Regions from separate parts of the Bacillus sp. FDAARGOS_235 genome, predicted to be linked through region 2. Evidence: predicted binding sites of a transcription regulator. Region 2 holds the regulator's gene; the other holds the start of a gene.
What was found. The regulator LexA, encoded in region 2, represses DNA repair genes until DNA is damaged. The targets are predictions, from matches to a motif close to CGAACATATGTTCG.
Positions count from the first base shown of each region.

Region 1: recN (DNA repair protein RecN) is a predicted target of LexA. The motif match lies at 3,563-3,576, and genes of this name have one in related genera.

Region 1 covers NZ_CP020437.2:4,127,639-4,135,108, reverse strand. The annotation lists gene spo0A (sporulation transcription factor Spo0A) at 1-4, opposite strand, end outside; gene spoIVB (SpoIVB peptidase) at 293-1,591, opposite strand; gene recN (DNA repair protein RecN) at 1,710-3,449, opposite strand; gene argR (arginine repressor ArgR) at 3,711-4,160, opposite strand; gene A6J74_RS23610 (TlyA family RNA methyltransferase) at 4,303-5,145, opposite strand; gene dxs (1-deoxy-D-xylulose-5-phosphate synthase) at 5,149-7,041, opposite strand; gene ispA ((2E,6E)-farnesyl diphosphate synthase) at 7,343-7,470, opposite strand, start outside.
Region 2 covers NZ_CP020437.2:4,697,933-4,705,402, reverse strand. The annotation lists gene phnE (phosphonate ABC transporter, permease protein PhnE) at 1-286, opposite strand, end outside; gene phnC (phosphonate ABC transporter ATP-binding protein) at 283-1,056, opposite strand; gene A6J74_RS26640 (phosphate/phosphite/phosphonate ABC transporter substrate-binding protein) at 1,152-2,090, opposite strand; gene A6J74_RS26635 (bifunctional metallophosphatase/5'-nucleotidase) at 2,276-3,859, shown strand; gene A6J74_RS26630 (DUF896 domain-containing protein) at 3,890-4,129, opposite strand; gene A6J74_RS26625 (YneB family resolvase-like protein) at 4,175-4,831, opposite strand; gene lexA (transcriptional repressor LexA) at 4,973-5,593, shown strand; gene A6J74_RS26615 (DUF4097 family beta strand repeat-containing protein) at 5,708-6,511, opposite strand; gene A6J74_RS26610 (DUF1700 domain-containing protein) at 6,512-7,054, opposite strand; gene A6J74_RS26605 (PadR family transcriptional regulator) at 7,047-7,370, opposite strand.

The DNA.
Region 1 (7,470 bases), 570 kb from region 2:
CCACAGCTTTTCCTCCCTTACCGAATCGATTCTCCGACATGTGTATCCTTCTAGGCTACATGAATTGTTCGACAATTGTGTGAAAATTCCCTTTTAAAGTTTGTTACTTTCCGATAAAATCACAAAAAAATATGTTTATCGTTCATTTATTCCCTTTCGCAACACATTCCATCATAGAAATACAACGAAACGTTCAACCCTTTGCTTATATTTTACAACAAAAAACATCTCTTGCGGAGCTTTTACAAAATTTCAACGAATTTTTCAATAGAAAAGCGAGCTAATGAATAAATTAGCTCGCTTTTTTTTCTTGATCATAAATATTAATTCCAGCCTCATGTAACATCCATTCAATATGAACACCGTACCCTGATGTTGGATCATTGACAAATACATGTGTAACGGCTCCGATTACTTTCCCGTTTTGTACAATTGGACTTCCACTCATCCCTTGTACGATACCACCTGTTTTTGCTAATAAACGCTTATCTGTTACTTTTATTACCATACCTTTTGTAGCTGGAAATTTTTGCGGTACCGTACTAACAACTTCAATATCAAATGCTTCTACTTTATCTTGATCAATAACTGTTAATATTTTTGCCGGTCCTTCTTTTACTTGATGAGATAATGCGATAGGCATTGCTTTATCCATTACGCCGTTTGTCATATTTGTATTTAATTTTCCAAAAATACCATACGGACTATTTATTGTAATATTGCCAATCACTTCACGATCTGGTGAGAACCTTGCTAACTTCTCTCCTGGATTCCCATGACTACCTCTTTCAATCGATGTAACTGTCGAACGCATAATTTGTCCATCTTCAACTTGAATCGGCTTTTTCGTATCATTATCAGAAATGACATGACCCAGTGCTCCGTATTTCATAGAATCTGGATGAACAAATGTCATTGTTCCGATTCCAGCTGCCGAATCACGTATATATAAGCCAATACGATAAGACGATTCCCCACTGTCTTTTTGTGGTGTTAATTTCGTGCGAATGTATTTTCCATCTCTTAACAAAACAAGGTTAAGTGGTTCACCTGTTTCACCACTACTATGAATAAATGGTGCGACATCACTCATTCTTTCAATTGTTTTACCATTAATTTCAGTAATCATATCTCCAATTTGCACACCAGCTGTTTCACCAGGAGATATTTTACCTTTTTCAGTTTGAATTAAATGATGGCCTACAACAAGTACACCTTTTGTGTTTAATTTCACACCAATTGATTGTCCACCTGGAATAACTTTAAAATCTTTTAATACTTTCACATTTACTTTTTTTACTGGAAAACCAGCGATTTGGAACACCATGTCCGCTTCACCATTTTGATGAGAATTTACCATAAGTCCTTGTTTTTGTTCATTCGAACTCACTGTAAATACATGGCTATTTGTAGATGAAGCTTTAAAAACTGGTAATGAAGCTATTTCTGATTGTTGTCCTTCAAAAACAACAAGTTGCTTCGGGGATGAAATAAACGTCCGAAGCGGCTTAAAACATCCAATAAAAACTAAAGAAACAAGGAGACAAAGACCTATTATTTTTCGAAATCTTTCTAATTTCAATTTGTTCACTCTCCTCGCTCCTACCCCACATTCAGCCTCTTGGCTTCACTTTTTAATCTCTCCTTGCAGTGCTTTATTTATAACCGGAAGAATTAAGAAATCTTCATTTGAGAAAAAAAGCTATCCATTACTGGATAGCCTCTGCTGTCTGTTTAAAATGATGCGCTTGCGTAAGTAACTCTTTCGCATGTTCTGTCGTTAAATCTGTAATTTCCACACCAGAAATCATTCGAGCTATTTCTGTTACTTTATCCTCCATAGTTAAAACGGTAACTGATGTAATTGTCCGATCATTCGCTACCTGTTTTCGAATAAATAAATGCGAATCCGCCATTGAAGCTACTTGAGGTAAGTGCGTAATACAAAGCACTTGTGAGTTTACTGATACACGATAAATTTTTTCCGCAATAGCCTGTGCAACTCGACCACTCACACCAGTATCCACTTCATCAAAAATAACAGATGCAATACCTTGATGTTTAGAAAAAATACTTTTTAAAGCTAAAATAATACGAGATAACTCTCCACCTGAAGCGACCTTTGAAAGTGGTTTTAACGGTTCACCGGGATTCGTTGAAATATAAAACTCCACGTGATCATAGCCGTCCGCCGTAAGGCGCACCGGTGCGCCTTCCACAAGAGGTTCTTCTGCATTTCCTTCTCTCTTCATGATTCTCACTTCAAATTTCGTTTTTTCCATATATAGTTCTTTTAATTCTTGATGAATAGCATTTGTAAGATGCTCTGCAAGTTCATGACGCATATTACTTAACAACGTTGCTTCTTTCAGAATAACACTTTCTAATTCCTTTAACTGCTTCTTCGTCGTTTCAATATGAACGTCTTTATTTTCAATCGTAAAAATTTCTTGCTCAATTTTATCAGCATACGCTAAAATCTCTTCTACATTATTTCCATATTTTCTCTTTAGCATACGAATTTCATTTAAACGTGTTTCAATTTCATCTAGACGATTCGGATCATATTCCATCATATCGAGATTTTCTCTAAGTTGATACGCAACTTCTTCTAATAAGTAATAGCTATTTGCAATTGAATCATGATTTTCTTGATATACTTCATCTAAATGTGTAATACTCTCCATTTGTCCCATTGCACTTCTTACATTATCTAATCCTTGTCCGTCAGCACTTAACGAACGATATGCATCACCTAACGCTTTATAAATCTTTTCAAAATTAGAAATTTGCAATCGTTCCTCAGTTAATTCATTTTCTTCATCCTTCTTTAAATCAGCCTTACGGATTTCTTCATGCTGAAATTGAATTAAATCTAAGCGATGTGCCATTTGTTGTTCATTTTCACTTAACGATTTCAATTGTTTTTTTAATTTCTCATAGTCAGCGTAAACAGTTTGATATATATCCAACTGTTTAACAATACGCTCCCCATCAAAATGATCGAGCATAAACAGATGTCGCTCTTCATTCATTAAGTCTTGCGTTTCGTGCTGTCCATGAATATCAACAAGCGTTTTGCCAATCTCTTTTAATATACTAAGGGTGACAAGTTTCCCATTTACACGACATACACTTTTTCCGTTTGCAGCAATATCACGCTTCAAAATAATCATGCCGTCTTCTATTTCTATATCTAACTCTTCTGCCTTTTCAATACATGGATGCTTGTCGTCTTCCACATAAAATAACCCTTCTATCTCAGCTTTTTCTGTTCCGTATCGAACAAATTCCGCTGAACCACGGCCACCTACAAGTAAACTAATCGCATCAATAATAATCGATTTTCCAGCTCCTGTTTCACCACTTAAAACTGTTAAACCTTTTTGAAAAGAAATATTTAATGCCTCAATAATAGCAAAGTTTCTAATCGATAATTCCGATAACAATGCCCCATTCACCTCGTTATAAACTAATCCCCTACTAAGGGCTTTTCTCAGTTCTTTATTCAAATAGTCATACTATATGTTTGTATGTACTCTTCTAACCCGCTCCATTGTACCAAACATTCGTTTTACGGGTCAATCCACCTATTTTCTAATTTTATTCAAACAAAATATTATATTACAATTAAAAATTCACATTTTTAACCGCTAAAAAAATCCTGTTCACTTTCCACTTTACAGAGGAAAGCAAACAAGATTTTTTTGTTACAACATATTTAAGAAACGATCAGAGACAACACCTGTATCCTCAGGTGTACGGCAAATAATTAAGCAAGTATCATCACCACAGATGGTTCCGATGATCTCATCCCACTCTAAATGATCAATAAGTGCTCCAAGTGAATGAGCGTTACCAGGCAATGTTTTTAGCACAAGCATATGTCCTGCCGTGTCTAATTTTACAAATGAATCCACTAGATTTCGTTTTAATTTTTGTAACGGGTTAAACCGTTGATCTGCTGGCAAGCTATATTTATAGCGACCATCATGTAATGGCACCTTCACTAAGTGCAGTTCTTTAATATCGCGCGATACTGTTGCTTGCGTTACATTAAATCCCTCATTACGTAAAATATCAACTAATTCATCTTGTGTTTCGATTTCTTTGTTCGCAATAATTTCCCTGATTTTAATATGGCGCTGACCTTTATTCATACATTTGCACCTCACACTATCTCTTACCATAGTTTAAACATTGGTATACTTCACTTATTTATGTTAACTTATAATTCGTTACTTGTACACAATTGTTTTTACAATCATTATACAATTACAGCAAAAAGAGGAACAACATATGTTATTCCCCTTTTCCTTTTTGTTTTAGAACGTCATGCGCTTCTGTAACAACTTGCTCAATAGAAATTGGAGAATGATTTTTGCCACTCTCATCACGTTCACCATGCCATTTTAAATGAATTAAGAATTCAATATTACCGTCTCCACCCGTAATCGGTGAGAATGTTAAACCTTCTACATCATAGCCTTCTTTTAAAGCAAAATCGACAATCATTTCTACGACAGCTTCATGCACTTTTCTATCACGAACAATGCCTTTTTTCCCAACTTGCTCTCTTCCAGCTTCAAACTGCGGTTTAATTAACGCTGCTACATCACCGTTAAGCATAAGCATTGTTTTTAAAACTGGCAGTATTAGTTTTAATGATATAAATGAAACATCTATACTAGCAAATTGTGGTAAACCACGCTCTAAGTCTGCTGGTGTCACGTAACGGAAATTTGTACGTTCCATTACGACAACACGCTCATCTTGACGCAATTTCCACGCCAATTGATTATATCCTACATCTAATGCATAAGATAGTTTCGCTCCATTTTGAAGCGCACAATCTGTAAAGCCACCAGTTGATGAACCAATATCTATCATAACTTTATCTTGTAAATCTAGATGAAATGTCTCCAGTGCCTTTTCAAGTTTATAACCACCACGGCTTACATACGGCATAACTTGTCCCTTTACCGTAATCTCTGTATCTTGTGGGATCTTCTCTCCTGGCTTATCGAGTCTCATCTCATTCGCATATACGAGTCCAGCCATAATAGCACGTTTCGCTTTCTCACGTGTTTCTATAAGCCCTCGCTCTACTAATAGTACATCTACTCTTTCTTTTTTTGCACTCATTTGTTACGCCCTTTTTTGTTTTGATGGAATCATTGTATGAATACGGTCTACAACAGCATCTGTCGTTAAACCAATTTCTTCTAATAATTTTGTTACACTACCGTGCTCTATGAAACGATCTGGAATACCCATTCTTTCAATTAATGCACTATGGTATCCGTTCTCAGATGCAAATTCAACTACTCCAGTTCCAAAACCACCGATTAAACAAGCTTCTTCAATCGTTAAAATCGGTATATTTTTTCCTAAGAGATCATGTAAATACGCTTCATCCATTGGTTTAATAAAGCGAGCGTTCACTACTTTCACTGAAACTCCAGCCTTTTCAAGACGCTCTGCTGCTTCCATTGCCATTGGAATTGTCGTACCAAATGTTAAAATAGCTGCCTGCGTACCTTCTTTTAACGTTTCCCATGTGCCGATTGGAATTGCCTTTAATTCTTCGTCCATATGAACGCCAAGACCATTACCACGTGCATAACGTAAAGCGATTGGTCCATCTTCATATTGCATCGCCGTATACACTAAATGTTGCCCTTCATTTTCATCTTTTGGCATCATTATTACCATATTCGGTAAATGACGTAAAAACGAGATATCAAATACACCTTGATGTGTTTCACCGTCTGCTCCTACTAATCCAGAGCGATCTATTCCGATGAAAACATTTAAATTTTGACGACATATATCATGAACAACTTGGTCATATGCTCTTTGTAAAAACGTTGAATAAATTGCTAAGAATGGTTTCATCCCTTGCGTTGCCATACCTGCTGCCATTGTTGTAGCATGCTGTTCTGCAATACCTACATCGATCATACGATTCGGGAATTCCTTTTGGAATTTCTCAAGTTTCGATCCAACAGGCATTGCAGGCGTAATTGCAACAATACGCTCATCTTCTCTCGCCAACTTAAGTACTGTTTCACTAACAACAGCACTCCATGCTGGTGCAACTTCCTTCGGTTTAACGAAGTCACCTGACTCAATTTTATACGGGCCTGTTCCATGCCAAGTTCCAATTACGTCACTCTCAGCTGGTTTATAACCTTTTCCTTTTTTCGTAATCACATGAACAAGTACTGGACCTTTTGTTTTCTTTGCATATTGCAACGTTTCGAATAACTTTTCATAATCGTGCCCATCGACTGGACCTAAATATGTAAAGCCTAACTCTTCGAAAAAGACGCCTGATACTAGTAAATATTTAAGACTATCTTTTATTTTCTCTGCTGTTGCAGCCACTTTCCCACCGACTGCTGGGATTTTTTTCAATATATACTCTAGTTCATCTTTTACCCAATGGTATTTTCCTGCGGTACGTAAACGACCAAGTACATTATGAAGCGCACCAACGTTTGGTGCAATTGACATTTCATTGTCATTCAAAATAACAATCATGTCTGTCTTTTCATGCCCAATATGGTTCAATGCCTCTAAGGCCATTCCACCTGTTAAAGCACCATCTCCAATGATTGGTATAACATATTCTTTCGTTTTCTTTAAATCACGTGCTAAAGCCATTCCCATTGCAGCAGATAGTGATGTCGAGCTATGACCTGTTTCCCATACATCGTGCTCACTCTCACAACGTTTTGGAAAACCACATAGACCTTGATATTGCCTTAATGTACCGAATTCCTTCGCACGTCCTGTTAAAATTTTATGTACATAGGATTGATGTCCTACATCCCATAAAAATTTATCTTTCGGACTATCAAATAATTTATGCAGAGCAATTGTGAGTTCTACTACACCTAAGTTAGGTGCAATATGTCCACCTGTTTGAGAGAGCTCTTCAATTAAAAATTTACGAATATCCTCACTCAATCCCTCTAGTTCACTGATAGACATATCTTTCAAAAAACTAGGGTTTTGAATTTGCGTTAGATCCACATGGATCACTCACTTTCATTTCATAATCTGTCAACATGTCAAATATTATAAAAAACATTTACACAACACAAGAAATTTTCTTTTCTATCCTTTATCTTACCCTGCTATCAACCAGTCTATTGTGCCCTAATCCTATTATAAACCATATTTCTTTATGCGTTGAAAAAAATAGCCGCTAACACGAAGTGATAACGGCAATGTAATCTACATATATTTTTGCCAATAACAAGAAAAGAAAAACCTTTTCCTACATTTATATCATAAAATGATGAATGACTCAACAAATGAAAACGCTGTTATATTAGTTATTACGTTTTGCAATCAAATCGCAAATAGATAGTAAATATTCATCTTGTAATTGCAAGGAGCTAATCGCATCTTTTGCTTTTGCAATTGTTTCTTCTAAAATATTCTTTGCTCTATCTACAG
Region 2 (7,470 bases):
CAAGTGGAATGGCTAAAATCGCTCCTAAAGTCGTTCCAATAATCGCCATGCGTATTGTATCTAACATTGCTGTTGTAATAACTTGAAAATAACTCCAATCTGGTGGCACCATTTCCTTCAATAAATCCATCATATTTGGAAAACCAACTACTAGTTTTGAAAATGATGCGTCGACCTGTACACTACTACCCCACAACAGTAAAATAACTAGAATAACCGTTAACATATGTTTCAATTTACTCGGCGGCTTCGGTATCGATTTCGAATATATCGTCACGTCATTCATTTAGCTGCCACCTCTAATAGTGAGCTTTTCTGAGCTACGTCCCCATAAATTTCAGCAAATTTTTCATCCGTTGCCTCATCTACTACACCATCAAAAACAATTTCACCTGCATGTAATCCAATAATGCGTGTAGCATATTGCCTCGCTAAATCAATAGAATGTAAGTTTACAATTGTCGTAATTCCAAAATCTTCATTAATTTTTTTCAAATCATCCATTACTTGCTTTGTTGTCAGTGGGTCTAACGAAGCAACAGGCTCATCTGCCAATATAATTTTCGCTTCTTGTGCCAATGCTCTAGCAATCGATACACGTTGCTGTTGTCCTCCTGATAATTCATCTGCTCGTGCATATGCTTTTTCTAAAATATTTACCCTGTTCAAAGCCTGAAATGCAAGTTCCAAATCTTCCTTCGGAAACAAGCCTAACGTTGTACGTAATGTCGAATGATATCCAACACGCCCGGCTAATACATTCTTCAGTACCGTGGATCGCTTTACAAGGTTAAAGCTTTGAAAAATCATACCAATATCTCGGCGCATGCGTCGTAACTCTTTGCCTTTTGCAGCAGTAATAGACTCACCTTCAATAATAATTTCTCCTTCTGTAATCTCATGAAGGCGATTTACTGATCTGAGGAGTGTAGATTTTCCAGCCCCAGATAGCCCGACCATTACAACAAATTCACCTTTTTGAATTTTTAAATTTATGTTTTTCAATCCTTTCGTACCATTTGGATACACTTTGGAGACATTTTGAAACTCTATCACACATCTTACCTACCTTCTATGTATTATCAATAACTGAAAAACGGCAAACTAACTGAAATCACACACTTTCCAGTTAGTCGCCATTTCCATATGTATTATTGTGTTTTCACTTTCTTTCCATAGTCACGAACGATATCAAATTTACTATCATCAGATTTCACATATCCTTCGTGTGAGTATACCTCTTTAATGATTTTGTGCCCTTCTTCATTCTTTCCTATTTCAATGAAAGCATCTTGTAATTTCTTGCTCCACTCCGCATCTAAATCAGAACGTACAGAAATCGTATCGTTTGGAATTTTCTCCGTAAATTTTACTATTTTCGTTTGATCGAATATATTCGGATAATCTTTTTTTACAATATTACGAGCATCTTGGAATACAACAGCTGCATCAACATCACCATTTAAAAGAGCAATAAGTGACTGATCATGACCTTTTAATGTAACAGGTTTCACATCCTTTAGCGGATCGACTCCCTCTTTTAACAATACAGCTGCAGGCCATACATACCCTGCTGATGATGTTACATCTTGATAACCAATTTTTTTACCCTTTAATTCTTTTACACTGTTAATATTAGAATCTTTCTTAACAACAAACTCTGATTTATAAAAATCTACTAAGTCCTTTGTGGGAGCTCCAGTTTCATCATCTACCCCAAAACGTTGCGCCTGTAATATTACGTTTGCAGCCTTTTTCTCATGCGCTAACACATACGCTGTTGGAGGTAAAAATCCTACATCTACTTGTTTTGATGCCATAGCTTCTACAATTGTATTGTAATTCGTTGAAATACTAACTTTTACCGGAATGTTTAATTTATCACTTAATAGATTTTCCAATGGTTTTGCTTTTGCCTCTAACGTATCTGCATTTTGAGAAGGAACAAATTGAACATTTAACGTCTTCGGTACATAACCTTTTTTCGTATCCTCATTTTTACTTGCACTTGATTCCTTCGTTCCACAGCCACTTAATAACCCCGCTGCTAGTACAACTGTTGTGCTCATTGCAAAAACTTTTTTCAACATGTGAATGCCTCCATTTTTCGTTGTTATAAAATAACCTTCCGTAAACATGAAGAAATATATCACATATTTTTACAAACAATTACTTATTTACAGAATCTTTACACATTCTATACATTCTGATTAAAATTCTTTTCATATATTTGATATGATTAATTGAAAGATAACAATAGAAAAGGTGAATGGTATTGAATCAAAATCAAATTGTAACTTTAAATATTTTATTAACAAGCGATGTACATGGTACTGTGTATCCAATTCACTACCAAGATAACTCCAAAGCAGAAATTGGTTTAGCTAAAATTTCTACTCTTATAAAAAAAGAACGTTCCAAAAATACAAACGTTCTTTTAGTTGATAACGGTGATTTCATACAAGGAACACCTTTAACTTATCATTACGCTACATACGAAAAAGATAAGAAAAATCCAATGTCCTTATTGGCCAACTATTTAAATTATGATGCTGCAATTATCGGCAATCATGAATTTAATTATGGAATGGATATATTAAATCATGCTGTAGAAACTGCAAACTTCCCGTACTTATCAGCAAACATTTTAGATAAAAACATAAAAGAACCTTATTTCGGGAAACCCTATATAATAAAACATATTGAATCAAATATAAAAATTGCTATTTTAGGGGCAACAACACATTACATCCCGAATTGGGAACAGGCCCATCATATTAAAGATTTACTATTTGAAGATGCATTAGAAACAATAAAAAAGTGGGTTCCTTACATCCGTAAACATGAGCAGCCCGATTTACTAGTCGTAGCCTATCACGGGGGATTTGAACGCGATTTTCAAACAGGAGTACCGACTGAAGTTTTAACAGGTGAAAACCAAGGATACGCAATGTATGATGAAATTGATGGTATAGATATTTTACTAACAGGCCACCAACACCGAGAAATTGCTCAAACTTTAGATAATGGTGTAACAATTTTACAGACCGGATGCAATGGACACTCCGTTGGAAAGGTAAAAGTAATATTCGAAAAAACAGAACAAAAATGGGTAAAGAAAAATAGTTACGCACAATTATTGCCTGTGCAAGGAATCGAGGCCGACAAAGATGTTCTTTCCTTGGTCGCCGATTATGAAGAGAAAACACAAAAATGGCTTGATCAGCCTATTGGCATCATTCATGGAGACATGCGAATTTCAGATGCTATGCAAACTCGTTTGCAAGACCATCCTTTTATTGAATTCATAAATAAAATCCAGATGGATATAGCTAACGTTTCTATTTCTTGTACAAGTTTGTTTCATAATACATCTCCAGGATTCCCGAAACATGTCACAATGCGGGATATCGTTTCCAATTATATTTACCCAAACACATTAAAAGTTATTCGAGTGACTGGAGCCGATATAAAAGATGCTCTCGAACTTTCTGCTTCTTATTTCACATTAAATAAAGTTGGAGATATAATTGTTAATCCTGCATTCATAGAACCAAAACCTGCGCATTATAATTACGATATGTGGGAAGGGATTTCGTATGTATTAAACATTTCAAAACCAATTGGTGAAAGAGTAGAGTCTTTACAGTATAAAGGCGCTACACTCGATATAAATGAAGAATATGACGTTGTTATGAATAATTATCGAGCAAACGGCGGAGGGAACTTCTTCATGTTTCAAAATAAACCAGTAATAAAAGATATTCCAACAGATATGTCTGAACTTATTGCTAACTATATATTGAAGCATAAAAGAATAGAAGCAACGAGAAATAACAACTGGAAAGTTATTAAATAACAAATAAAAAAGATGGGCTTCGCCCATCTTTTAATTTAATTTTGCATTATCTTGCTTTTTTAAAGCTTTTAATTTCGCTGGTGTAACATCTGTACCTTCTTCGTTAACGACTTTAATTCCTTTAAGTTCGTTTAACATATTTTGACGAAATCCTTTTAAATATTGTTCTCGTAGCGATTGACGCTCACGTTGTTCTTCTTCAGTTAAACCTTCAGCTTTTGCTTTTTTCGCTAAGAAGTTAATGCGTTCAACGAGTTCGTGATTAAGCATCTCGAATCCCCCTTCTAATCAAAACTGATTATTATCATACAATAGTTACTCTTCTTTATCAAGCAATTGCTTTGTATACTCTACGTATCTACGATGTACAGTCGCTTTTGAAACATTATGACCAAATCCACGAAGCGTTGCCGCAATTTCTTCGAAAGTGAGTTCACTCTTGCGCAAACGTACAATTTCCTCAATTGGCACTTCTTTTTTCTCTCGCCCTACGCTTAAATGACGATTTTTCAAATTATTTTCTGGCCGATAGCCTTTTTCTACCGCGCGTTGCATACCACGTTTAATTTTCAAGTTATGAATCTTTCTTTGATATTCTTCAACAATACTAATTATATCTAATACCATCGAATCAGAATCCGACAATTGTAATTCACCATTATGCGTATGTGTATATACTTTTATTCCCTCTTTATGTAAACAATGCATTAACGCAATCTTCGCATTCCCTCTACCAAGACGTGTTTCATCTTGTATTAGAAGTGCATCAACTTGTTCATCTCGAATTGTATCTAATACTTCTAATATGCCATCACGTTCAATTGTATAGCCACTAGCCTGTTCCTCAATCACTTTTGTCACATTCATTTCATAGCGCTCAGCTAAATGCAATAATTCATCCTTTTGACGCAATAACGATGTTTCTTGTGCTTCTTTTGTTGTACTCACACGTGCATAAACAATTGCATTCATTTTGAACCCTTCTTTCTCGCTATATTTTCTCTCTAGTGTATCATAAATCTCCCTTTTGTTCGAACTTATGTTTGTAGAATGTTTTTTCGCATGTTATACTTATTAATAAGAAAAACGAAAGAAAACGAGGTGTTAGAAAACATGGAAAAGTTAACGAAACGCCAGCAAGACATTCTCGACTTTATTAAGCTAAAAGTACAAGAAAAAGGATATCCACCTTCCGTACGTGAAATCGGTCAAGCAGTCGGTCTCGCTTCTAGTTCTACAGTGCACGGACATTTATCACGACTAGAAGAAAAGGGCTATATCCGACGCGATCCAACAAAACCACGAGCAATCGAAATTTTAGGCGATGACCGAATGGATACAGAAACACAATCTGTTATTCAAGTTCCAATCGTCGGAAAAGTTACTGCCGGTTTACCGATTACAGCAGTCGAAAGTGTAGAAGAGCACTTCCCACTTCCAGCTAGTATCGTTTCTGGATCAGATCAAGTATTTATGTTACGTATTTCTGGAGATAGCATGATTGAAGCTGGTATCTTTGATGGAGATTTAGTTGTTGTCCGCCAACAACAATCTGCATACAACGGTGAAATTGTCGTTGCCTTAACAGAGGATAACGAAGCAACTGTTAAACGTTTCTATAAAGAAAAAGACCACTTCCGTCTACAGCCGGAAAACTCTTCATTAGAACCTATCATTTTAAAACAAGTGTCAGTTATTGGAAAAGTAATTGGCGTATATCGTGATTTACATTAAAAATAATAAAAGAAGATAATTCCCTTATTTATATAGGGAATTATCTTCTTTTATATATTGGTAGATTTTAATTCATTCCAAAAAACTCGAATGAATCTATCTTCTCATCTATTATTAACGTGTTTCTATAGTAACATCTCCAGCAGCCGTTTTGCCGCTAATCTTTTTACTCCCATTACCAATTGTTACGTTTTTATTTTCCTCATTAAAAATTGTCACATCTCCACCAGGAGTTTGCCCAGTTATTACTGCATCTTTTGGTTTTTCCGATAAAGTAATAGTTACATCTCCAGCAGTTGAGCTTGCCTCTACATCATACTTAGGATCATGATCCATAATATATACATCCCCACTAGTCGTTTTTGCTGTTACTTTCCCCATAACCTTTTTAAAGTTCACCTCACCAGCTTTTGTAGATCCCTCTACGTTCTTAGCTGTTACATACTTCAAATCCACTTCTCCTGCCAGCGTTCCAACATTTACGCGGTCACTTTTCACATCACTTATTTCTATTTGTCCAGCTGCTGAATTTACTTTGATCTCTTGGTAAGAACGTTCTGGTACAAATATAGTCAATGTAGACGTTTGAAATCCGAAATTGTAAAAGGAAAAATCAAACGAAACATCTTTTTTTCTTTCCCCAATAACTTTTAATGTGTCACCATCTTCAGTAATACGAATTTCTTGTTTACTTACATCTCCTGTTTGCTTTACATAAAAAGAGGCATCCGGAGATTTTTGGACGACAATATCCCCAGCCCCTAACTTAACTTCTATATTTTTTAACGTTTCGTTTTTAATTACGTCTTCTTTATCGCCTTTTTCTGCAGTTTGTACTGCTTTTTCATATGTTTGTGAAATCCCTATTACTCCAATAATGATACAAGCGATAGCTACTAACAATATTTTTTTCATCATCTACTCCCCTTTTATCATTTTGAAGTTCCATATCACATAACGTACGCACAATCTTTTAAACCACTTCGTACTATAATACGCTATCATACATAACAACAAACCTACTCCAACAAATGTTATACTAACGAAAAGATCCAACCATATAAAAGTGCCCATAAATACTTTTACGATAACGAAAAATGGTGTCACTACACTAGCAATCCCACCGACCCAAAAAGAAAATATAAAACCGATAATTGCAACTAAAGGGCCTAACACGATAATAAAATTAAATAAACTAAGTCCAATCGCCGCCATGACAGCTCTTGTAACATTTGAAGTCGATGGATCTTTTTTCATTTCATCGAAACGATACATCGCAAGTAATTCTTTTGCAATTACTTTAGGAGAACCAAGTCCTTTTATTATTTCTAATTCAGTTTTCCCTTCTTCTATCCCAAACTGAAAGTGCTCTTCATAATCAAATAAAATATCTTTCCTCTCTTCTTCCGGTAACTTTCTAAGCTGATTCGATAATTCTCTAAGGAATTGTTCTTTATTCATCCCAATTCACCCCTTCAATAATTTCTTGTACCCCTTTCGCAAAATCACTCCACTCTGTTACTAACAAATGAAGTTGCGTCTCTCCTTGCTCTGTTAGCTGATAATATTTACGAGGCGGTCCTTCCGTGGACTCTTTTAAATACGTTTGAAAATATCCCTCTTTCGTTAAACGACGTAATAATGGATATACTGAACCTTCCGATATTAAAAATTTATTTGAAATTTGCTGTACAAGTTCATAACCGTAACTATCTTTACGTTTCACAAGTGCCAAAACACATAGCTCTAACACACCTTTTTTAAACTGAACGTTCAAATGTAATCCTCCTTTCTTAGTTTAGTACTGTTCAATACACGGTACTAGATATATCCATAATATACCACTTGGTACTATTTATTGCAAGGTACTTGTTTAT